3 regions of the Rhodobacter capsulatus SB 1003 genome follow, and region 2 is predicted to be linked to each of the others. Evidence: riboswitches for the same ligand, from Rfam matches in the RefSeq annotation. Region 2 holds a riboswitch; each other region holds the start of a gene.

Evidence for each region. Region 2 has a riboswitch for cobalamin ahead of exbB (tonB-system energizer ExbB). Riboswitches for the same ligand answer to the same signal wherever they lie in the genome.
Region 1: it holds a riboswitch for cobalamin, as region 2 does, so the genes downstream of both, RCAP_RS16590 (TonB-dependent receptor plug domain-containing protein) here and exbB (tonB-system energizer ExbB) in region 2, are expected to answer to the same signal.
Region 3: it holds a riboswitch for cobalamin, as region 2 does, so the genes downstream of both, RCAP_RS10180 (DUF1636 family protein) here and exbB (tonB-system energizer ExbB) in region 2, are expected to answer to the same signal.

What each region holds. Positions count from the first base shown of each region.
Region 1 is NC_014034.1:3,552,935-3,560,828, forward strand. It holds gene RCAP_RS16585 (DUF4198 domain-containing protein) at 110-1,006, shown strand; cobalamin riboswitch at 1,026-1,220, shown strand; gene RCAP_RS16590 (TonB-dependent receptor plug domain-containing protein) at 1,346-3,196, shown strand; gene RCAP_RS16595 (ABC transporter substrate-binding protein) at 3,247-4,104, shown strand; gene RCAP_RS16600 (FecCD family ABC transporter permease) at 4,101-5,084, shown strand; gene RCAP_RS16605 (ABC transporter ATP-binding protein) at 5,081-5,815, shown strand; gene RCAP_RS16610 (adenosylcobinamide amidohydrolase) at 5,812-6,498, shown strand; gene bioB (biotin synthase BioB) at 6,715-7,662, shown strand; gene RCAP_RS16620 (8-amino-7-oxononanoate synthase) at 7,659-7,894, shown strand, end outside.
Region 2 is NC_014034.1:2,545,381-2,553,274, reverse strand. It holds gene ftsL (cell division protein FtsL) at 1-45, shown strand, start outside; gene RCAP_RS11760 (peptidoglycan D,D-transpeptidase FtsI family protein) at 42-1,841, shown strand; gene RCAP_RS11755 (GTP-binding protein) at 2,010-3,215, shown strand; gene RCAP_RS11750 (DUF6525 family protein) at 3,234-3,485, shown strand; gene RCAP_RS18565 (TonB family protein) at 3,469-4,287, opposite strand; gene exbD (TonB system transport protein ExbD) at 4,284-4,703, opposite strand; gene exbB (tonB-system energizer ExbB) at 4,703-5,488, opposite strand; cobalamin riboswitch at 5,793-5,987, opposite strand; gene RCAP_RS11730 (substrate-binding domain-containing protein) at 6,038-7,066, opposite strand; gene RCAP_RS11725 (ABC transporter substrate-binding protein) at 7,304-7,894, shown strand, end outside.
Region 3 is NC_014034.1:2,204,404-2,212,297, reverse strand. It holds gene cobD (threonine-phosphate decarboxylase CobD) at 1-304, shown strand, start outside; gene bluB (5,6-dimethylbenzimidazole synthase) at 294-917, shown strand; gene RCAP_RS10190 (cobyric acid synthase) at 914-2,359, opposite strand; gene cobO (cob(I)yrinic acid a,c-diamide adenosyltransferase) at 2,630-3,268, opposite strand; cobalamin riboswitch at 3,308-3,530, shown strand; gene RCAP_RS10180 (DUF1636 family protein) at 3,610-3,987, shown strand; gene cobW (cobalamin biosynthesis protein CobW) at 3,991-5,037, shown strand; gene cobN (cobaltochelatase subunit CobN) at 5,037-7,894, shown strand, end outside.

The sequences.
Region 1 (7,894 bases), 1.0 Mb from region 2:
TCTGGCCCCCGGGGCCCGGCTTTCTGCCCGGCCCTCCGGGGCCACATCCCTTCGTCCTTTCGCGTCTTGCGGCCGGTTGCCCCGGACCGCGCCCCGGAAGGAAACGACCATGTTCTTGCACGGAAACCTGATGGCCGCCGCCCGCGCGCTGCTGTCGATCCCCCGCCCCGCCACGCCGGGGCTGATGGCGCATCTGCCCGAGACGGGCGGCGTCCTGACCCTTGCCCTCGGCGATCCTTTGGGCGGCGGCGCGGTGCTTGACCTTGCCGCGCCGCTTGCGGTGTTTCACCAGCACGGCGCCCGCCGCACCGATCTGACCTCCGGGCTGACGGCGGATCTGCTGCAGGGCGCGGGCAATGCCGCGCGCGCCTGGCGGACCCGGGTCGATCTGTCGGCGCCGGGGCTGCACCGGATCCACGCCGAGGCCCCGGTCGGGCGCGATCCCGAGGGCCGCGGGCTGGTGCAGCATGCGGCCGCCTGTTTCGTCCTGCGCGGCGCCGCGACCGCCACCCCCGAGCCGCTTGGCCTCGCCGTCGAGATCCTGCCCGACCTGCTCTCGCCCGGGTTCCTGCCCGGGATGCGGTTTTCGGCGCGGGTGCTGGCGCAGGGGCATCCGCTGACGGCGACGACGGTGCATCTGGAACGGGTCGGGGCGGAACCCGTCGGCACGCAGGTGCAAGCCCTGCCCGACCACGGGGCGCCGCTCTGGATCGTCGCCGAAACCGACCGCGAGGGCCGGTTCCGGGTCTCGCTGCCCGCGCCCGGGCTTTGGGCGATCACCGCGACGGGGCCGATCGGCTGGTCCGGGCTGCGGCCGGTGCGACATGTCACCACGCTTTGGCAGCGCTTCGGCAGCCCGGGCCAGGGCACGGGAAAGGAGAGCGAAGCCCTTGCAATGGCTTGGGAAACCGCCGCCGTCCGGCCCCCTCACCGCGAAGCCGCCGTGCCGGGGGAGGTCGCCCCGGTGCCGGCGCCCGAACCGCGGCCGCGGGAAAGCACCGCTTGACCTGCGGGGGGATTTCGTCTTGGTTGTGTCCCGTCCAAGTTCCGGCCTGCGGGTCGGATTGAAAGGGAACACGGAACGGCCCCCGGGCCCAGACCGTGGCTGCCCCCGCAACTGTGAGCGGCGAGCGACGTCGACATGCCACTGGGATTTCCCGGGAAGGCCGACGAAGCGAAGACCCGTGAGCCAGGAGACCTGCTTGGACGATCACCCACCCGGGCGCGAGGGGCGCCACGGGAGCGGTCTGTCCGCAGAGGTGAGCTGTCGCCGTCTGCGGAAAGCCCAGCTTTTCCGTGACATCTCTCATGCCGGGCCGTCTTGCCCGAACCGAAGGTCTGTCCGATGCCGCCTCTGTCGCGTCTTGCCCTGCTCTCTGCCGCTTTCGCCTCTGCCGCCGCCCCCGCGCTGGCGCAGGAGGAGATCACCGATCTGGACACGATTTCCGTCACCGCCTCCTCCGAGCCGGTCAAGCTCAGCCGCACCGGCGCGACCGTCACCGTCGTCACCGCCGAAGAGATCGAAAAGGCGCCGCTCGGCTTTGCCGATTACCTCTCCACCCTGCCCGGCATCACGCTGAGCGCGAACGGCGGGCTGGGCACCCAGACCTCGCTGCGGGTGCGCGGCCTGCCCGCCTATTACCTGGGCACCCGGATCGACGGCATCAACGTCACCGATGCCGCGAACCCGCAGGTGTCCTATTCCTTCGGCGGGCTGACCACCGCGGGCCTGTCGCGCATCGAGGTGCTGCGCGGCGCGCAATCGGCGCTTTACGGCTCAGAGGCGGTGGCGGGGGTGATCGACATCACCAGCTGGCGCCCCGAGACCGAGGGCAGCTCGGGCCAGGTCGCGCTTGAGGCGGGGTCGCGGGACACCCGCAGCGGCAGCGCCTCGGTCGGGCTGAAGACGGACCGGACCGAACTGGCGCTGACCGCCAGCCGCACCGTGACCGATGGCATCTCGGCCTATGCGCTGGGCACCGAGAAAGACGGGTTCAACGGCACGCAGATCAACGCCTCTGCCCGCCATGCGCTGACCGAAAGCCTGACGATCGGGGCGGCGGCGCTCGTGCAGGATACCTCTGTCGCCTTTGACAACACCGGCGCCGATGCCGACAACCGGTCCGACAGCCGCCTGCGCGGCGGGCGGGTCTTTGCGCAATTCGACACCGGCGCGGTCTGGCACGAGCTGTCGCTGGCCCGCGCCCGCACCGAACGCGATGTCCACGAATACGGCAGCGACACCCATTTCCTTTCCGACCGCGACACCCTTGCCTATGCCGGTCGCTGGTCGGCGCGGGACACGCTGTCGCTGAACTGGGGCCTTGAACACGGAAAGGACGATTTCTCCGTCGCCTCGTCCTGGTCCACCACGGCGAACGGCATCCGCACCACCGCCGCCTTTGCCGAGGCGCTCTGGTCGCCGCGCGCCGATCTGGACCTGTCGTTTGCGCTGCGCCACGACGATCACAATCTTTTTGGCGGCCATGACAGCGGCCGTCTGGCGCTGGCCTGGCGCCCGGATGCCGACTGGGTCCTGCGCGCCGTCGCCGCCACCGGCTTCCGCGCCCCCTCGCCCTATGAACTCTGGAGCAGCTACGGCAAGCCGACCTTCCAGCCCGAAACCAGCCGCAGCTTCGAAATCGGCGCCGAGCGGATGCTGGCGGGCGGCTCGATCTCGGCGACGCTGTTTGACACCCGGGTCGAGGATCAGATCACCTTCGACAGCAACACCTTTACCTATGTGCAGCAGGCCGGGACCACGAAAAGCAAGGGGATCGAGCTGGCGGGCAAGGCCGCGATCGGGGCGAACTGGTCGCTGTTCGGCGCCTATGCCTATACCGACGTGACGGTGCGGGAGGGCACGGCCGAACGGCGCGGGGCCCGGTCGCCGCGGCACAATCTGACGCTCGGTGTCGATGGCCGGATCGGCGCGCGGCTCGACGCCCGGTTCAGCGTCACCCATGTGGCCGGTCTGTGGGATGAATACGTGGATTATTCCAGCTTCCCCTATGCGACGATGCAGCAGAAGATGTCGGATTACACGGTGGCGACGCTGTCGATGTCCTATGCGCTGACCGAGACCGCCGAGGCCACCCTGCGGGTCGAGAACCTGTTCGACGAAAGCTATCAGACCGCGCGGAACTTCGGTCAGCCGGGACGGTCGCTTTACCTCGGGGTCCGCACCAAATTCTGACGGTGCCGCGCCGGAGGCGGGCCCTCCGGCGCGTTTTGGAATGGAATGAGATGACGGCGCAGCCAGCCCCCTTGCCGATCCGCCCGCCCGCCCGGCGGCGCCAGCGCCTTTGGGCCGCGGGGTTGGCGCTGCTCTCGGCGCTGGCGCTGCCCGCTGCGGCGGCGCCCGCCCGTGTCGTCTCGATCAACCTGTGCACCGATCAGCTGGCGATGATGCTGGCCGCGCCGGGGCAGCTTGTGTCGGTCACCCGTCTGGCCCGCGATCCCGCCGCCTCGGTGATGGCCGAAGCCGCAAGGGCTTATCCCGCGAACCGCGGTCAGGCCGAAGAGGTCTATCTGCTGCATCCCGATCTGGTGCTGGCCGGGCGTTATACCGCGCAGCCGACGGTGGCGATGCTGCGCCGCCTTGGCATTCCGGTGGCGGTCTTCGAGCCCGCCGACAGCTTTGCCGACATGCAGGCCGATATCGCCCGGATGGGTGCCTTGCTGGGCCGCGAGCCCGAGGCCGCCGCGATGGCCGGCGCTTTCGCCGCAAGGCTGGCGCGGATCCGCGCGGCAAGCCTGCCCGGGCCGCGGCCGCTCGCCGCCACCTGGTCGGCGCAGGGCTACATGTCGGGCCATCAAAGCCTGGCGGGCGAAATCCTGACCACCGCCGGCTTTGACAGTTTGGCCGCGCGGATGGGGCGGGCGCAGGGCAGCACCCTGCCGCTCGAGGCGCTGGTTCTGGCCGATCCCGATCTGGTGGTGACCGGGCGGATCGGCCCCGGGTCGTCGCGCGCCGAGGCACCGCTGACCCATCCGGCCCTGCGCGCGCTGACCGGCCGCCGCGCCGCCGTGGAAGACCGCGACTGGATCTGCGGCCTGCCTTCGGTTCTCGATGCCACCGAACGGCTTGGGGGAATGAAATGACCGAAAGACCGCTGCACATCGGGCTTGGGATGGCGCTGGTCGCGCTGTTTGTCGCCTCGCTGCTGACCGGCGTGGCCGAGGTGGCGCCGCTGACCGCGCTCAGGGCGCTTCTCACCGGGGGCGAGGGGCCTTTGGGCCTTGTGATGCGGGAAATCCGGCTGCCGCGGGCGATCCTGGCCGCGATGGTGGGGGCAAGCCTTGGGCTTTCGGGCGCGGCGATGCAGGGGCTGTTGCGCAACCCGATGGCGGAACCCGGGGTGATCGGCATTTCCGCCGCGGCGGCGCTGGGGGCGGTGATCGCGCTGCAGACCGGGCTTGCCGCCAGCTTCGCGCTGGCGCTGCCGCTGGCGGCGCTGCTGGGCGCGCTGATCGGCGTCGGTGCGATCCTGTTTCTGGCCGGGCGCGGCGGCACGCTGGCGCTGATCCTGGCGGGGATCGCGCTTTCGGCGCTGGCCTCGGCGCTGACCTCGCTGGTGCTCAACCTCTCGCCCAATCCCTTTGCCGCGCAGGATATCGTGTTCTGGATGATGGGGTCGCTGGCCGATTGTTCCTTTACCCATGTCGCGATCGCCGCGCCCTTCATGGCGGCGGGCGGCCTGCTTCTGGCCCGCACCGGCCGCGGCCTTGACGCGCTGACGCTCGGCGAGGAGGCCGCCGCCTCGATGGGCATCGACCTGACCCGGCTGCGGCTGGCGGTGATCCTGGGCACGGCGGCTTCGGTGGGGGCGGCGACGGCGGTGGCGGGGACGGTCGGTTTCGTCGGCCTTGTCGTGCCGCATCTGCTGCGCCCCCTTGTCGGCGCCAGCCCGGCGCGGCTTTTGCCCGCGGCGGCCTTGGGCGGCGCGGTGCTGGTGCTGATCGCCGATATCGCGGTGCGCAAGGTGCTGCCGGGGCAGGATCTGAAGCTGGGCGTTCTGATGGCGCTGGTCGGCGCGCCGGTGTTCCTGAACCTGATCTGGCGGATGCGAGGCCAGCCATGAGCCTGATGCGACTGGACAATCTGACGGTGCAGCGGGGCGGGCGGGTCAGCCTGCATCCGGCCAGCCTGCAGGCGGCCCCGGGCGAGTTCATCGGCCTGATCGGTCCGAACGGCGCGGGGAAATCGACGCTTCTGCGCGCGGCACTGGGGCTGATCGCGGCGCGGGGCCAATCCTCGCTGGCGCAGCTGTCGCCGCGCGCCCGCGCCCGCGCCGCCGCCTGGCTGCCGCAGCAGCGCGAGATCGCCTGGGGGCTGCGCGTCGCGGCGCTGGTGGCGCTGGCGCAAAACGGGCGCGAGGATGCGCCGCAGGTCGCCGCCGCCCTGGCGCGGATGGATGTGACGGCGCTGGCGCAGCGCCCGGCCACGGCGCTTTCGGGCGGCGAACAGGCGCGGGTGCTGATCGCCCGGGCGCTGGCGCAGGACACTCCACTTCTCTTGGCCGACGAGCCGATCGCGGGCCTTGACCCGGCGCATCAGATCGCCTGCATGGCGCTTTTCGCCAGCCTTGCCGCCGAGGGCCGCACGGTGATCGCCTCGGCGCATGATCTGGGGCTGGCGGCGCGGCATTGCACCCGGCTTTGGGTGCTGCATCAGGGCCGGATCGTTGCCGACGGCCCGCCGCGCGCCGTGCTGACCCCCGCGCTTTTGCGCGAGGTCTTCGCCATCCGCTGCCATCTGGCCGAGGCCGAGGGCGGGCTGATCGTGCAACCTCTGGCCGGGCTTGCGCCATGACGCCGCTGCAGGTCCGGCTGCAGCCGCCCTGGCTGGTCGTCGATCTGGGGGCGCCGCTGCAGGTCCTGTCCTTTGCGCCGCACCGGCCCGGTCTGGTCACCGCGCGCCAGATCGTCTGGCGCGAAGTGCGCAACGCCGATCTGCCGCCGGGGCTGGATGTCGGGCCGTGGTTTGCCGCCGTGCTGGCCGAGCGCGGGCTGCAGGATGCGGTGGCGATGCTGACCTCGCGCGATATCCGTCGCGTCACCCGCGCCAGCTGCACCGTGGCGGACTGGACGGTGGAGGTGCTGGCAACGGTGGGGCTGGGCAATGCGGAAGCGGTCGGGCACCGCCTGCCGCCGCGCGACCCTGAGGCCGCGGGCTATGGCACGATCAACCTGGCGCTGCGGATCGCCTCCACCCTGCCCGGCCACGGCCTGACGGTAGCCGCGCAGATCGAGGCGCTGAGCCTTGTGGCGCAGGCGCGCACGGCGGCGGTGATGGCGGTGGGGCTTGATCTGCCCACCGGCCGCGCCACCGGCACCGGCACCGACTGCATCGCCATCGCCGCAAGCCCGGGCCGTGAAGCCCATGCCGGGCTGCACACCGCGCTTGGCGAGGCGATCGGCCACGCCGTCCTGCAGGCCGTTGGCTGCGGCGCCCGCGACTGGATGGAAGAAAACCGGCGGCCCTGCGCCGGATAGAAAGCCGCGCCCGCCCGGCCGGGTCCGGTCCGCGGATCATATATTATAGTCCGGCGGGCGCGGAACTTTCGCCGGAGTTTCCGGCCCAAAAACGTCCAAGCCCCTGAAAACAGGGCAAAGACAGTCGCGGCCCCGCGACCGGATCATAGATAGCTTTCAAAATTGAGGCCGCGGCGGATTTGCGATCCCCTGACCGCGACAGCCAAGAGGATCGCCATGCACAGCACAGCCCAAGACCTTTATACCCTGCCGCTGATGGATCTTCTGTTCCGGGCGCAAAGCGTGCACCGGCAGAATTTCGACCCCAACCGCATCCAATGCGCCAAGCTTCTGTCGATCAAGACCGGCGGCTGCGGCGAGGATTGCGCCTATTGCGCGCAATCGCGGCGCAACGGCGCGACGCTGCCCGCCGCGAAGCTGCTGGAGGTGCAGAAGGTTCTGGCCGAGGCGCAAAAGGCCAAGGAGGCGGGGGCCACCCGCTATTGCATGGGCGCGGCCTGGCGCTCGCCCAAGGACCGCGACATGCCCGCGGTGCTGGCGATGGTCGAGGGGGTGAAGGCGCTCGGTCTGGAAACCTGCATGACGCTGGGCATGCTGGATGACAGGCAGGTGCGGCAGCTGAAGGCCGCGGGGCTGGATTACTACAACCACAATATCGATACGTCGGAGCGGTTCTACCCTTCGGTGATCTCCACCCACAGCTTTGCCGACCGGCTGGAGACGCTCGACCGCGTCCGCGCGGCGGGGATCAATGTCTGTTCGGGCGGGATCGTCGGCATGGGCGAGACGGCCGATGACCGCATCAGCATGATCCAGACACTGGCCGATCTGCCCGAGCCGCCGCAATCGGTCCCGATCAACATGCTGATGCCGATGGCCGACACGCCCCTGGCCGATGCCGCGCCGCTCGACCCGATCGAGATGGTCCGCACCATCGCCACCGCCCGCATCCTGATGCCGAAATCCTACGTGCGGCTTTCCGCCGGGCGCAGCGCGATGTCGGATGAATTGCAGGCGATGTGCTTCTTTGCCGGGGCGAATTCGATCTTTGTCGGCGACACGCTGCTGACCGCCGAAAACCCCGATGACAGCGCCGATGCCCGGCTTTTCGCCAAGCTCGGCCTGCGCCCCGAGGCGCCGCGGCCCTGCGGGGATGCGGCATGAGCCGGTATCCCCGTCATGCCGCGCGTCTGGCCCGGCTGGCCGAACGCGGGCGGGCGCGGGCGCTGACCCCGGCACGGGGGCTTGATTTCGCCTCGAACGATTACCTTGGCCTGCGGGCCTCGGCGGATCTGGCGCAGGCGGTGGCCGAGGCGCTGGCGCGCGGGGTTGCGGTGGGGGCGGGCGGATCGCGGCTTCTGCGCGGCAATGACCCGGAATTTGGCGCGCTGGAGCA
Region 2 (7,894 bases):
ACCGATGACGAAAGCTCCCGCATCGCCGAAGAGGAGGCACAATGAGCCCCCGCACGCCGCTGCGCCCGCTGGCGCGGATCCTGGATGCCCGCGCCCGCGGCGAAAACCCCGACCTGATCGAACGCGCCAATATCCGCGCCCGCGGCGAGGCGGGGCGCGAAGCCGCCCGCGCCCGTGTCGCCTGGCGGATCGGGCTGGTGATCGGGATCTTCTGCGTTTGTTTCGGCGCGGTGGGGGTGCGGATGGGCACGCTCGCCGCCTCGACCCCCGAGGAACCGCAACGCGCCGACACCGCCCCGGCGATCCTGGCGCAGCGCGCCGACATCACCGACCGCGAGGGCCGGGTGCTGGCGACGAACCTGGTGACGCATGCGCTTTACGCGCAGCCGCCGATGATGGTCGATCCGGTCGGCACGGCGAAGAAACTGGCGAAGATCTTCCCCGATCTGGATGCGAAACGCCTGGCCGCCGATTTCACCGGCACGCGCAAATTCGTCTGGATCAAGAAGAAGATCTCGCCCGAGCAGCTGCAGCAGGTGCATGACATCGGCGAGCCGGGCCTGCTGTTCGGCCCGCGCGAGATGCGGCTTTATCCGAACGGGCGGCTGGCGGCGCATGTGCTGGGCGGCGCGCGCTTTGGCAACGAGGGCGTGGACAGCGCCGAGATCATCGGCACGGCCGGGGTGGAAAAGGCCTTTGACGGCTGGCTGCGCGATCCGGCCAACAATGGCGCGCCGCTGAAGCTCTCGATCGATCTGACGGTGCAGCAGGCGGTCGAGGAGATCCTGGCCGGCGGCATGAAGCTGATGAATGCCAAGGGCGCCACCGCGGTGGTGATGGATGCGCATTCGGGCGAGATCGTCGCGCTGGCCTCCTTGCCCGATTTCGACCCGAACGACCGCCCGACGCCGCTGGTCAAGGGCGATGCCTCCGACAGCCCGCTCTTCAACCGGGCGGTGCAGGGGGTGTATGAACTTGGCTCCACCTTCAAGATCTTTGCCGTGGCGCAGGCGCTGGAACTGGGGCTGGTGAACCCGACGACGATGCTGGACACGAAATCGCCGATGGTCTGGGGCCGGTTCCGGATCCGCGATTTCCACAATTACGGGCCCGCGCTGTCGATCACCGATATCGTCGTCGAAAGCTCGAACGTCGGCACGGCGCGGATCGCGCTTCTGATCGGCGGGCAGCGGCAAAAGGCGTTCCTGGAAAGCCTGGGCTTCATGGCGCCGACCCCGGTCGAGCTGTCCGAGGCCCCCTCGGGGCGGCCGATCGTGCCGGGGAAATGGTCCGAGATCACCTCGATGACGGTGGGTTACGGCCACGGGCTGGCGGCCTCGCCGCTGCATCTGGCGGCGGCCTATGCGACGATCGCCAATGGCGGCTATCGGGTCAAGCCGACGCTCGTGCATGCGGCCACGCATGAACGCGGGCCGCAGGTGATGTCGACCGAGGCGGCGCGCAAGTCGCTGGCGATGATGCGCGCGGTGGTGACGCGCGGCACCGCCAGCTTCGCCGATGTGAAGGGCTACGAGGTCGCGGGCAAGACCGGCACCGCCGACAAGGTGAAACCGGGCGGCGGCTATTACGACAACAAGGTGATTGCCACCTTTGCCTCGGCCTTTCCGGCCTCGGATCCGAAATATGTGCTGGTGCTGACGCTGGACGAGCCTTCGTCCTTTGCCGCGAACGAGACGCGGCGGACGGCGGGCTGGACCGCGGTGCCGGTTGCGGCCGAGGTGATCCGCCGCATCGCGCCGATCCTGGGCCTGCGCCCGGCCGACAGCGTGCCCGAGGTGCTGGACGGGATCCAGCTGGTCAAGGCCGCGAAAGGGCATTGAGGGCAGAGCGGGGCGTTGCCCCGCACCCCGGCGTATTTGCACCAGGAAAAACACGGGGAAAACACGGGGTCGGGCCGCAGGGTCCGGCCCTTTGCTTTGGCGGGCTTGCGGGGGGGCGGGCTTTCGGGCTATTTGGGTGATAGTATAACATAACTCAGATGGACGGCCATGACCCTTTCTCCCACTGATCCCCGCCTTCCGGTCAGCGTGCTTTCGGGCTTTCTGGGCGCGGGCAAGACGACGCTATTGAACCATGTGCTGAACAACCGCGCCGGGCGCCGCGTCGCGGTGATCGTCAACGACATGTCCGAGGTGAACATCGATGCCGATCTGATCCGCGAGGGCACCGAATTGAACCGCGCCGAAGAGGCGCTGGTGGAAATGACCAACGGCTGCATCTGCTGCACGCTGCGCGATGACCTGTTGAAAGGGGTGCGGGCCCTGGCCGAGGCGGGGCGGTTCGACTATCTGCTGATCGAAGGGACGGGCGTGGCCGAGCCCTTGCCCGTGGCCACCACCTTCGATTTTCGGGATGAGACGGGGGCGAGCCTCTCCGACATCGCGCGGCTCGATTGCATGGTCACCGTGGTTGATGCGATCAACCTGACGAAGGATTTCGCCTCGAGCGATTTTCTGGCCGATCGCGGCGAGACGGCGGGGGCAGAGGACGACCGCACGCTGGTCAATCTGCTGACCGAGCAGATCGAATTCGCCGATGTGGTGGTGCTGAACAAGGTCACGGATGCCGGGCCGGAGCGGCTGCAGATCGCGCGGCAGATCGTCAAGGCGCTGAACCCCGATGCGCGGCTGATCGAGACCGATTTCGGTCAGGTTCCGGCCGAGGCGATCTTTGACACCGGGCTGTTCGATTTCGCCCGCGCCGCCGAACATCCGCTTTGGGCGAAAGAGCTTTACGGTTTCGCCAATCACACCCCCGAGACCGAGGAATACGGGATTTCAAGCTTCGTCTATCACGCCCGCGCCCCCTTTGATCCGGCCCGGATCGAGGCGGCCCTGGGCGGGGCGCTTCCCGGCGTGATCCGCGCCAAGGGGCATTTCTGGCTGGCGACGCGGCCCGATTGGGCGGTCGAATTCAGCCTGGCGGGGGCCTCGGCCCGGGTCACGCCCTTGGGGCGCTGGTGGGCCTCGGTCCCGCCCGAGCGGCTGCCCGCGCATCCCGATGCGCAGCGCGAAATCGCCCGGAACTGGGCCGAGCCCTGGGGCGACCGGCGCCAGGAGATCGTCTTCATCGGCGTCGATCTGGACCGCGACGCGATCTGCGCGCGGCTGAATGCGGCGCTGGTTCCGGCCGCGGATTTCACCCCCGAGGCCTGGGCCGATCTGCCCGACCCGTTCCCGCGCTGGGGGGCGTGAGCTGGGGGGGGCGTGAGGATGCGACGCAACCTGACGACATCGCTGCGCCACCGGGTCCGGGCCGATCCGATGGCGGCCTTTGACCGGCTGCCCGCGCCCGCCCGGGCCTGGGCGCGGCAGGCGGTGCTGCCCTGGTCGGCGGCCTCGGTGGCGCGGATCTGGGCCCGCGCGCTGGCGGAAACCGGCTGCCCCGAGGCGGCGTTGGCCCGGCTGCATCTGGCCGAGGCGCGGACGCTGGCCCGCGAGCCGTCGCTCAGCGCGAAAACTTGACCGCGACGGAGAAGGCGTAGCTCGGCTTTGCCAGTTCCGCGGGGGCGGCGGGGAATTTCCCCGCCTTCTGCACCGCCGCCAGCGCCGCCGCATCCAGCGCCGGATGGCCCGAGGAGCGGTTCACCGCGGCCGAGAGCAGCGCGCCGTCGCGGCTGACTTTCAGCGCCAGCCCGACCGAGCCTGCAGCCCGTCCCGCCGCGGCGGGATAGCTTTTGCGCCGTTCGATCCGGGTGCGGATCGTCGCGCCCCATTTCGCAAGCAGGCTTTTCGTCGTGCCCGCCGAGACCGTCGCCTGCGCATCCGTCCCGCCCGTGCCCGCCTGTGCGCCCGCCCCCGATCCCGCCGCGCGCGAGGCGGCGCGGCTTTCGCTTTGCACCGGCGCGGGTTTCGCCTGCTTGGGTTTTTCCGCCCGCGGCCGCGGCTCGGGTTTCGGCTTTGGCGGCGGGGGCTTCGGTTTCTCCTCGGCGCGCTTTGGTGGCGTGATCTTCGGGGGCTCGGGCGGCAAAAGCACCGGATCGGGCAGCCGCACCTGGGGAATGTCGATCACCGGCGCGGTCAGCGGCAGCGCCATCTCGGGCTCGGGCAGCTGGATCTGCGGCGCCAGATCGACGAAGGTCGCGGCGATCGCTTCGAGGCCGTCCAGATCCTCGCCGCCCGCGCCCGCCGCCACCAGCGCCGCGGGGGCGGCCTCGGTCTGCGAGAGCACGGAAACCGCGACCGCATGCAGCGCCAGCGAGAGCGCCAGCCCCCACAGAAGCGCCCGCCCGGGCACTTCGGGCGGATCGGTCAGCGCAAGGCTCACGGCGCGGCCTCCTCCAGCCCGACAAGGCCGATCTTCAGATAGCCGCCCGCGCGCAGCTGGTTCAAAAGCCCCATCATCTCTCCGTAAGGCACGGATTTGTCGGCGGAAACAAAGATGCGTGTGGCCAGATCGCCCTGTGTCGCCTCGGCCAGCCTTGCGGGCAGATCGGTCGCACTGACCGGATCGCGGCCCAGCATCAGCCCCTTTTCGGCGCTGAGCGACAGCACGACCGGCTCGGGCGGGCGCGGTTGCGGCTGGCCCGAGGCCACCGGCAGATCCAGCGGCACATCGACGGTCGAGAGCGGCGCGGCGACCATGAAGATGATCAAAAGCACCAGCATCACATCGATGAAGGGCGTGATGTTGATCGCGGCTTCGGGGGTCAGATCCTCGCCGTCAGACAGCCGGACCGCCATTATTCCGCCACCAGATGCAGGGATTTCACCGTGGGCGCCAGCCGCGCCCGGTCCAGATCGCGCGAGAGCGTGCGTTCGACCAGCGCCGCCGCATCGGTCAGCGCGGCGCGGTAGCCGCCGACGGCGCGGGTCAGGTGGTTGTAAAGCAGCACCGCCGGGATCGCCGCGACAAGGCCGAGCGCCGTGGCCATCAGCGCCTCGGCGATGCCGGGGGCGACGACGGCCAGGTTCGACGAGCCGCTTTCGGCAATGCCGACAAAGGCGTTCATGATGCCCCAGACGGTGCCGAACAGCCCGACGAAGGGCGCGGTCGAGCCGATCGAGCCCACCGCCGTCACCCCCGATTGCATCGCCCGCGCCGCCCCGGCCTCGATCCGGGTCAGATCGATCGCGACGCGCTCCTTGATGCCCGCATCCGGCAGCCCCGCCGAGGCACCGATTTCCGCACGTGCCGCCGCCTGCATCCGCGCCACAATCCCGCCGCTCAGCGCCGCGCCAAGCGTGCCGCGCGCCGCCAGCACCCGGTAATCGCGCGTCAGGCGGCGGCGGGCGCGCGTCAGCTGCACCAGCTTGCCCGCCCAGATCGCCCAGGCCAGCACCGAGGCCGCAAGCAGCCCCAGCATCACGCCCTGCACCAGAATATCGGCATGGGCAAACATCGCCAGCGGCGTCAGCGCCTCGGAGGCGGCGGCGGCGCGCAGGGTCTCGGCCAGACCCGAAAGCCCGACACGGTCAAGAAACAGGATCAGCGTGCTATCGGCAGCGGCGGGAACGACGGGCGGCATGGCAGACCTCGGGGGCGTTCAGGGCGGAAAGGGGCGGCTGGCGGAAGGCTGGCTTTGTCCTCTCCTGCGCTTGTTGAGTGAACTTGTCAAGTAATGGACGGGGCAAGCGCCGGGCCATCTTGGCCGCGGTCCGGCGCGCGGGGGCGGCAGGCGGCGGCAGGCTGGGGCAAGGCGGCATCGGTCGGACCTTTCGGCTCGGGCCGAAGGGCCCGGCAGGGGGGATGTCGCGGAAAAGCTGGGCTTTCCGCAGACGGCGGGCCACCACTGCGGAACGGGCCGCTTCCGCGGCGCCCCTCGCGCCCCGGAAAGGGTGAATGTCCAAGCAGGTCTCCTGGCTCGCGGGTCTTCGCTCTGTCGGCCTTCCCGGGCGGGCCCAGTGGCATGTCGACGTCGCTCGCCGCTCACAGTTGCGGGGGCAGCCACGGTCTGGGCCCGGAGGCCGTTCCGTGTTCCCTTTCAATCCGACCCGCAGGCCGGAACTTGAACACGTCAAGCCAAATCCAATTTCGCCGCCGCGTCAAGCCGGAAGCGGGGCTTGGCCCGGGCCGCTCAGCCCCGGGGCGGGGCGGGCGTGCGCAGGATGCAGGGGATGCGGAAATGCGCCGGGCTGGCCGGGCCGCCCTCGATCAGCGCGAAGACCTTGGCGATCATCCCGTCCACGTCCTGCTCGATCATGCCGACATTGTCCGGCAGTTGCGCGGCGAAAGCGTCATAGTCGAAACAGCCGTAGCGCATCCGCCCGGCATGATCGGGCACGGCGCGGTTGAGCCAGCGCACCACCCCCTCGAGGGTGATCGTCGAGTTCACGAAGAGCCCCGGCGGCAGCGCCCCCGCCCGCGCGTCGAGCGCCCGTTCGGCCTTGTCGGGCGAATAGCCGCAGGCCAGAATCGCCTCCTCGGGCAGGGGCAGGCCGCGTTCGGCATGGGCGGCGCGAAAGCCGCGGATCCGCTCGGCGGTGTTGTGATCGCCCGCCCGCCCGCCGATGAACAGCAGCGGCCCGGTGTAGCCCAGATCGTCGCGGCAACGATCCAGAATCAGATGCGTCAGCGTCTTTGCCCCGGCATAGTTGTCCGAGGTGACCGAGGCCGCCTTCGATCCCGGCAAATCGAGGTTGACCACCCGCACCCCGGCCGCGGCGCACAGATCGGCGATCCGGTCCGGGTCGGTCGCGCCATTCGCCACCAGACAATCGACCTGATAGGACAGAAGCGCCCGGGCGGCCTCGAATTCCAGCTCGGGGTCGCGCTGCGTGCAGGTCATCACCGGAAACATCCCATGCGCGCGGGCCACCGCCTCGAACCGCTCGGCCATCGCGCCGAAATAGCGGTTGTCATATTTCGGCACGATCATGCCGACGATGTTCGAGCGCTCCCGCCGCAGCAGGCTGGCCTGGAAATTCACCGCATAGCCCTGATCGCGCGCCAGTTCGGTGATCCGCTCGGCCAGCTTTTCGCTGATCCGCCGCTTCTTCCAGGACCCGTTCAGCACCGCGCTGACCGCGCTGGGCGAGGTTCCCGCCCGTTCGGCCAGGTCATAGATCGTGGGGCGCTTGCGGCCGGGGCCAAGGGTGTCGGTCATGCTTTCCCGTCATGTTGTCATCTTCCATCTTGACGTGAATCGAAACCGGATGCAATTCTGCTTCATCGATTGAGCAAGCTTGCGCAACCGATGAAGCAGGCGAGGCGGAGGCGTGGAGGAGGCGCAACCGGGTCGTGTCGGCACTGCCGGGCGGGTGCTTCGCCCCGGGCGGCCGGCGACGGGACCGGGCCAAGACCGGGCCTTGGCCTTGCGGATCATCCAGAGGAGGAGACCAGGATGAACAAGACGATTTCGCTGGCGGGGGCTTCGGTTCTTGTCGCGGCTTTCTTCGGCGCCGCGGCCAGCGCGCAGGAGGCGGCCACGGTGGCTTTCCTGATGCCCGACCAGGCCTCGACCCGTTACGAGCAGCACGATTTCCCCGGCTTCAAGGCGGCGATGGACAAGCTTTGCGCCGAGTGCACGGTGATCTATCAGAACGCCAATGCCGATGTGGCGCTGCAACAGCAGCAGTTCAACTCGGTGATCGCGCAGGGGGCCAAGGTGATCGTGCTCGATCCGGTCGACAGCGCCGCCGCCGCCGGTCTGGTGGAAATCGCGCAGTCGCAGGGCGTCAAGGTCATCGCCTATGACCGTCCGATCCCGGCGAAACCGGCCGATTACTACGTCTCCTTCGACAATGAGGGCATCGGCTATGCGATCGCGAAATCGCTGGTCGATCACATGAAGGCCTCGGGCGTGCCGGACGGCGCGGGGGTGCTGGAAATCAACGGCTCGCCCACCGATGCGGCCGCCGGTCTGATCCGCGACGGCATCCACCGCGCGCTGGAGGAATCGCCCTATACCAAGCTTTCCGAATTCGACACGCCC
Region 3 (7,894 bases), 340 kb from region 2:
GCTGGAGATCGGCCGCCGGGCGCTTCTCGACCGCAACTGGGCGATGGCGACGGCGCTGCGGCTGGGGGCGGAAACGATGCGGATGGATGCGCTGGCGGCGCGGGCGGGCTGGCGGCTGGTCGGGGGCACGGCGCTCTTTCGCACCTATGCCACGCCCGATGCGGCAGCGGCCCAGGACCATCTGGCCCGGGCCCGGATCTGGTCGCGGGTCTTTCCCTATGCGGCGGACTGGCTGCGCCTGGGTCTGCCCGGCAACGAGAGCGAATGGATGCGACTGGAAAAGGCCCTGACGAATGAACTTTGAACAGACCCACCGCGACGCGTTGACCGAGGTGTTGCGCTGGCGCCGCGACGTGCGCCATTTCCGCCCCGATCCGATCGACGAGGCGGTGATCGACCGGCTGCGCGCGGTGATGGACATGGCCCCCTCGGTCGGCAATGCGCGGCCCTGGCGGGTGATCCGGGTGGACAGCCCGGCGCTGCGGGCCGAGGTGCTGGCGAATTTCAACGCCGCGCGCGCGGCGGCGGGATCTGCCTACGCGGGCGAACAGGCCGAGGCCTATGCGACCTTGAAACTGCAGGGCATCGATCAGGCGCCGTTGCAGCTGGCCGTCTTCACCCATCGCGATCCGGCCGCGGGGCATGGGCTGGGCCGCGCCTCGATGCCGGTGACGCTGCAGCAATCGACGGCGATGGCCATTCACACGCTCTGGCTTGCCGCGCGGGCGGAAAACCTTGGCCTCGGCATGGTCTCGGTGCTGGACCCGAAGGCGGTCGAGCGGCTTCTGAATGCGCCGCCCGATTGGGACTTCGTCGCCTGGCTCTGCATCGGGGTGCCCGAATTCACCGATGACACGCCGCTTTTGCACCGGGCGGGCTGGCAGGAAAACCTGCCGACCGAATGGGAGCGGCGCTAACGCGCCAAGGCCAGAATCCCGGTCACGTCGAGATGCGTCTCGAGGTGATCGGCGAGCGCGTCGAGCGCCGCTTCGACCCCCGCGGCATGGCTCTGCCCCGAGGCGCGGATGCCAAGCCCGCGCAGAAAGGCCGCGCGGAACGCATCGGCGCCGAAAAGCCCGTGCAGATAGCTGCCGATGACCCGGCCATCGGCCGACATCGCGCCTTCGTTCTGGCCCTCGACGATGGCAAAGGGCCGGGCGCGGTCGGCCCCCTCGGTGCGGCCGATGTGGATTTCATAGCCTTCGACCGCGAGCCCCGACCCGGCATGGGTGGCCCGCACCCGCGTCAGCCGCTTGTCGGGCGTCATCACCGTCTCGACGTCGAGCAGGCCCAGACCGGGGGTGGTGCCCGCAGGCCCCTCGATCCCCTCGGGATCGGCGACGCTCCGGCCCAGCATCTGATAGCCGCCGCAGATGCCGAGCACATGGCCGCCGCGCCGGACATGGGCGGCAAGGTCGATGTCCCAGCCCTGTTCGCGCAGAAAGGCCAGATCGCCGCGGGTGGATTTTGACCCCGGAAGGATCACCAGCCGCGCCTCGGCCGGGATCGGCTGGCCGGGCTGCACCATCACCATCCGCACCCCGGGCTCGGCCGCAAGCGGGTCGAGATCGTCGAAATTGGCAATGCGCGACAGCGTCAGGCAGGCGATCACCGTTCCCCCGGTCGCGGGGCCCGAGGCGATGTCAAGCGCATCTTCGGCGGGCAGCTTGTGGGCAAGCGGAAACCACGGCAGCGTGCCGAAACCGCGCCAGCCGGTGCGGGCCCCGATCAGCCGGTAGCCGTCGTCGAAAAGCGTAACATCGCCGCGGAACTTGTTGATCAGAAAGCCGGAAATCATCTCGGCATCAGCGGGGTCAAGCACCGCTTGCGTGCCGACGATCTGCGCGATGACGCCGCCGCGGTCGATGTCGCCGACCAGCACCACAGGCACATCGGCCGCCCGCGCAAAGCCCATGTTGGCAATGTCGCCCGCGCGCAGATTGACCTCGGCCGGGCTGCCCGCGCCCTCGACGATCACCAGATCATGGGTCGCCTTGAGCCGGTTGAAACTTTCCAGAACCGCCCCCATCAGCTGCGGTTTCAGCGTCGCATAAACGCGCGCCCGGGTGGTGGTGAGCCGCTTGCCCTGCACCACGACCTGCGCACCAACGTCACTTTCGGGCTTCAAGAGGATCGGGTTCATGTCGGTCACGGGCTCCAGCCCGCAGGCCAGCGCCTGCAGCGCCTGCGCGCGGCCGATCTCGCCGCCATCTGCGGTGACGGCGGCATTGTTCGACATGTTCTGCGGCTTGAAGGGCGCCACCGTCAGCCCCCGCCGCCGCGCCGCCCGGCACAGACCGGCGACCAGCATCGACTTGCCGACATTCGAGCCCGCGCCCTGGATCATCAAGGCGGTCATGACACCCTCCCGGCGCGCATGGGGACCCTGCAGGAGCCTCCGGCGGGGATATTTATTGGCAAGATGAAAGCGCAGTCGCAAGAAAGTGGGCGACGCGCCTTGGGCCGCTTGCGCGGGGAAGACGCGCCGCTTTCACCTTGCACGGTCATCGGGATCCCTCCCTGTACCGTGTTGCCAGCTTGCCCGATCATGGTTACCAAATCCCTAACGCTCTGTTTCATCTTGCCACAAATATCCCGGGGGTCCGGGGGCAGCGCCCGGCCTTTGAGATCAGAACTCGACCCCCGGCTGGCCCTTGATGCCTGCCCGGAACGGGTGCTTCACCTGACCCATCTCGGTCACTAGATCGGCCGCCTCGATCAGCGCTTCGGCGGCATTGCGGCCGGTCAGCACGACATGCGTCCTCTCGGGCCGCTCGTCGCGCAAAAACGCCAGCACCTCCTCGACATCGAGATAGCCATAGCGCAGCGCGATGTTGATCTCGTCCAGAAGCACCAGCCGGATTTCGGGATCACGGATCAGCTCCTTCGCCTTTTCCCAGCCCGCGACGGCCGCCGCGATGTCGCGCTCGCGGTCCTGGGTTTCCCAGGTGAAGCCCTCGCCCATCGCATGGAACTGGCACAGATCGCCGAAATGCGTGGTCAGAAGCCGCCGCTCGCCGGTGTCCCAGGCGCCCTTGATGAACTGCACCACCGCGCAGGGCATCTGATGCGCGATGCAGCGCAGAATCATCCCGAACCCGGCCGAGCTTTTGCCCTTGCCCGAGCCGGTATGAACGATGATCAGCCCCTTTTCCCCCGATTTCCCCGCCATGATCTTGTCGCGGGCGGCTTTCTTCTTCGCCATCTTCACCGCATGCCGGGCCAGTTCGTCCGGTCCGGTCTCGGGGCTGTCGTTTTCGGGCGTCATCGGGGCGGTCCTCGCGCTTGACAATAGATCGCGTCTTGGCCACTCAGGGCGGGCGCTGGTTTCTGTCCTATGACAGGCGAAGAGGGAATGTGAAGGGAATTGCGACGGCTTTGCCGCGAAACCCGACCGCAGCCGCCCCCGCGACCGTGACCGGAGAGGGCGCCCCGAGGCCACTGGCACCAGCCGGGAAGGCGGGGCGACCGTGAGGGGACCCCCCCTCGCATCCGCAAGCCGGGAGACCTGCCAGCGCATGGATTTCGGGCGGACGGGGTGTTCCGCGACCGGGGGCAGGGCGCTGCGCTCTCACTCTGGCCGTTCCCCCAACCCCAAGAGGAGGGGCGATGGCCACCACGCTGCATGTCTGCACCACCTGTCGCGGCACCGCCGCGGCGCCGCTGGCCGAGGAGGCCGGGCCCCGTCCGGGCGAACTTCTGGCCCATGCGCTTTCCGCGCTGCCCGTGCCCGAGGGGGTGACGGTGGTGCCGGTCGAATGCCTTTCCGCCTGCACCCAGGGCTGCGCCGTCGCGCTCTCGGGCCCGGGCAAATGGTCCTATGTCTATGGCCGTCTCGATCCGCGCGACGCCGACACGATCCTGACCGGCGCCGCCCAGTTCGAGGCCGCCGAGAAGGGCCTGATCCCCTGGCGCGAACGCCCGGAAATCTTTCGCAAGCAATGCCTTGCCCGTATCCCCCCGCAAATCGTCCCGTCTCAGGAGTGAGCCATGTCCGATCTGACCAAAATCCCCGTCACCGTGATCACCGGCTTTCTGGGCGCGGGCAAGACCACGCTCATCCGCCATCTGATGGCCAATCCCGAGGGCCGCAAGCTCGCCGTTCTGGTCAATGAATTCGGCACCGTCGGCGTCGATGGCGAGATCTTGCGCCAATGCGCCGATGAAAACTGCCCCGATGAAAACATCGTCGAACTGGCGAATGGCTGCATCTGCTGCACCGTCGCCGATGAATTCATCCCGACGATCGAGGCGCTGATGGCCCGGCCCGTCCGCCCCGATCACATCCTGATCGAGACCTCGGGGCTGGCTTTGCCGAAGCCGCTTCTGAAGGCCTTCGACTGGCCCGCGATCCGCTCGAAGATCACGGTGGACGGGGTGATTGCTGTGGCCGATGCCGAGGCCGTCGCCGCGGGCCGCTTTGCCCCCGATGTCGCCGCCGTCGATGCCCAGCGTCAGGCCGATGACATCATCGACCATGAAACGCCCCTTTCCGAGGTCTTCGAGGATCAGATCGCCTGCGCCGATATCGTGCTTTTGTCGAAAGCTGATCTGGCCGGGGCCGAGGGTCTGGCCACGGCCCGCGCGCTGATCGAGGCGGAACTGCCGCGCAAGCTGCCGATCCTGCCGCTGACCGAAGGCGTGATCGATCCGAAGGTGATCCTGGGCCTTGGCGCCGCCGCCGAGGATGATCTGGCTGCCCGGCCCAGCCATCACGACGATCACGACGATCACGAGCATGACGATTTCGACACGGTGGTGATCGAACTCCCGGAAATCGCCGATCCGGCGGCGCTGGTGGCCGCGATCGAACGGCTGGCGCGCGAGCAGAACATCCTGCGCGTCAAGGGGCACATCGCCGTTGCGGGCAAGCCGATGCGGCTTTTGGTGCAGGCCGTGGGGGAACGCGTGCGGCATCAATATGACCGGCCCTGGGGCACGGAGGCCCGCCGCTCGGCGCTGGTGGTGATCGCGGAACATCACGATGTCGACGAGGCGGCGATCCGCGCCGTGCTGCTGGGTGGGGTCGCCGCCTGATGCATGTCGTCTTCCGCGAAAGCCACGGGCTCGAGGAAACCGCGGTGCCGACCGATCTGGGTCAGCGCCCGGCGGATCTTGTGGTGCTGTCGCTCTCTGACAGCGATCTGGGGGCTTTCGCGGCGGGCTGGAAACGCGCGGGCGGGCGGCTGCCCTCGCTGCGGCTGGCCAATCTGGTGGCGCTGAAACATCCGATTTCGGTCGATACTTACGTTGAAAACACGCTGTCGGGGGCGAAGGGGATCCTGATCCGGCTGATCGGCGGCGAGGCTTACTGGCCCTATGGTCTGGCCTCGGTGCAGGATCTGTGCCGCCGCAAGGGGATTGCCTTGGCCGTCCTTCCCGCCGATGGCCGCGCCGATGACCGGCTCGATGCGCTCTCGACCCTGCCGGTTTCGACGCTGCGGCGGCTCAAGGAGCTTTGCGATGCGGGCGGCGCGGTGGCGGCGCAGGCGGCCTTGGCGCAGCTGGCCCTGGCCTCCGGCCTTTACGCCCCCCCGGTGCCGGGCGACAAGCGCCTGCCCGACTGGGGGTTTTACGACCCGGCCGCGGGCGTGATCCCCGCGCCCGAGGGGGACGGCCCCCTGGCGCTGGTCAGCTTCTACCGCTCTTATCTGACCGCCGCCGATACCGCGCCGATCGATGCGCTGATCCATGGCCTGCGCGCGCGCGGTTTCGCGGCTTGCGGCCTCTTTGCGCCCTCGCTCAAATCCGAGGGGCTGGGCGATGCGCTGCAAGCCCGGCTGGACGGCCGCGCCCCCGCGCTCGTCGTCAACGCGACCGCCTTTTCGGCGCAGGGCGCGGATGGCACGACGCCCTTTGACCGCTATGATGTGCCGGTGTTTCAGGTCGCGCTCTCCACCGCCCGCAAGCGCGACTGGGCCTTGGCCGACCGCGGCCTTTCGCCTGCCGATCTGGCCATGCATGTCGTGCTGCCCGAGGTCGATGGCCGTCTGTTCGCCGGTGTCGTCTCCTTCAAGGCGCCCGAGCCGCGCGACCCCGATCTGGAATTTTCCCGCTTCGCCCATCGCCCCGATCCGGCGCGGGTCGAGGCCGCGCTGGACCGGATCTGCGGCTGGCACCGCTTGCGGCAAACCCCGGCGGCGGATCGCAAGCTGGCGGTGGTGCTGTCCACCTATCCCGGCCGGTCCTGGCAGATGGCCCATGCGGTGGGGCTGGATGCGCTCGCCTCGACCGAGGCTTTGCTGGCCCAGCTTGCGACCGAGGGCTATGCGATTGCCCCCGGTGCCGCACTTGAGACACTGACGACCGCGCGTCTGACCTGGCCGCTTTCGGATTATCTCACCGCGCTGGACACCCTGCCTGAAAAGCTGCGCGCCGATCTGACCGCGGCCTGGGGGCCGCCCGAGGCTGACCCCGCCTGCGCCGACGGTGCCTTTCACTTCGCCGCCCTGCGCCGCGGCGCCGCGCTGATCGCGCTGCAGCCCGAACGCGGCGATGTGCAAACCCGCGACGGCGAGTATCACGACCTGTCCCGCGTGCCGCGGCATGGCTATGTCGCCTTTTATCTCTGGCTGCGGGCCTTGGGCCTCGACGCGCTGGTGCATATGGGCGCGCATGGCACGCTCGAATGGCTGCCGGGCAAGGCCGTTGCGCTGTCGGAAAGCTGCTGGCCTGAGGCGCTTTGCCCGCTGCCCGTCATTTATCCCTTTATCGTCAATGACCCGGGCGAGGCGGCGCAGGCGAAACGGCGCCTTTCGGCCGTGACTTTGGGCCATCTGCCGCCGCCCCTGTCGCAAGCCGCCGTGCCCGAGGGGATGGCGCGGCTCGAACGGCTTTTGGACGAATATTCCACCGCCGACGGGTTGGACCCGGCCCGGCGCGACCGGCTGATCGCCGACATCCGCGACGAGGCCCGCGCGAGCGGCGTCGAAGACGATCTGGGCATTCCCGCCACCGCCTCGGCCGCGGAAGCGATCACCCGCATCGACCGTTTTGTCTGCGATATCAAGGAAAGCCTGTTTGGCGACGGGCTGCATGTGCTGGGGCAGGGCGCCTGCGGGGCTGCCGAACAGGCGGGGCTTTCGGCGGCCTTGGCGGGCAAACGCGTGCCCCCCGGCCCCTCGGGCAGCCCGGCGCGCGGGCGCGCGGACGTGCTGCCGACCGGGCGCAACCTGTTCTCCGTCGATCCCCGGGCGGTGCCCAGCCGTGCCGCCCATGCCCAAGGCGTGAAGCTGGCCGAGGAGCTGCTTCGAAAACATCTGCAGGATCATGGCGACTGGCCGCGCGGTCTGGTCGTCGATCTTTGGGGCTCGGCCACGATGCGCACCGCGGGCGAGGAATTCGCCATGGCGCTGCATCTGGCCGGTCTGAAACCGGTCTGGGACGAGGGCGCCGCCCGGGTTTCGGGGGTCGAGGTGATCGCGCTTGCGCTTCTGGGCCGCCCACGCATCGACGTGACCCTGCGCGTTTCGGGCCTTTTCCGCGATATCTTCCCCGGCCTTGCGCAGCTCTTCGAGACCGGCGCCGAGGCGCTGGCCACGCGCGAGGAAACGCCCGAGGACAACCCCTACCGGGCTGCGGCCCCGCGCGTCTTCGGGCCGCGTCCCGGCCAATACGGGCTGAACATGGGCCCGGCGCTGGAGGCCTTTACCCCCGAAGCCCGCGCAAGGGCCGGCGAGGCCTGGCTGGCGGCCTCCTCCTACACGATTGACAAGAAAGGCGAAATCCGCTCCGACCGGGCGGGGCTGGAAGCCCGCCTGATGGGGGCCGACAGTTTCGTGCATGCCCAGGATCTGCCCGAAAGCGATATCCTGCTGGCCTCGGATTACGCCGCGCATGAGGCCGGGTTTGCCGCCGCCCTTGCGCGTCTGGGCGCCGAGGCCCCGGCGCTTTA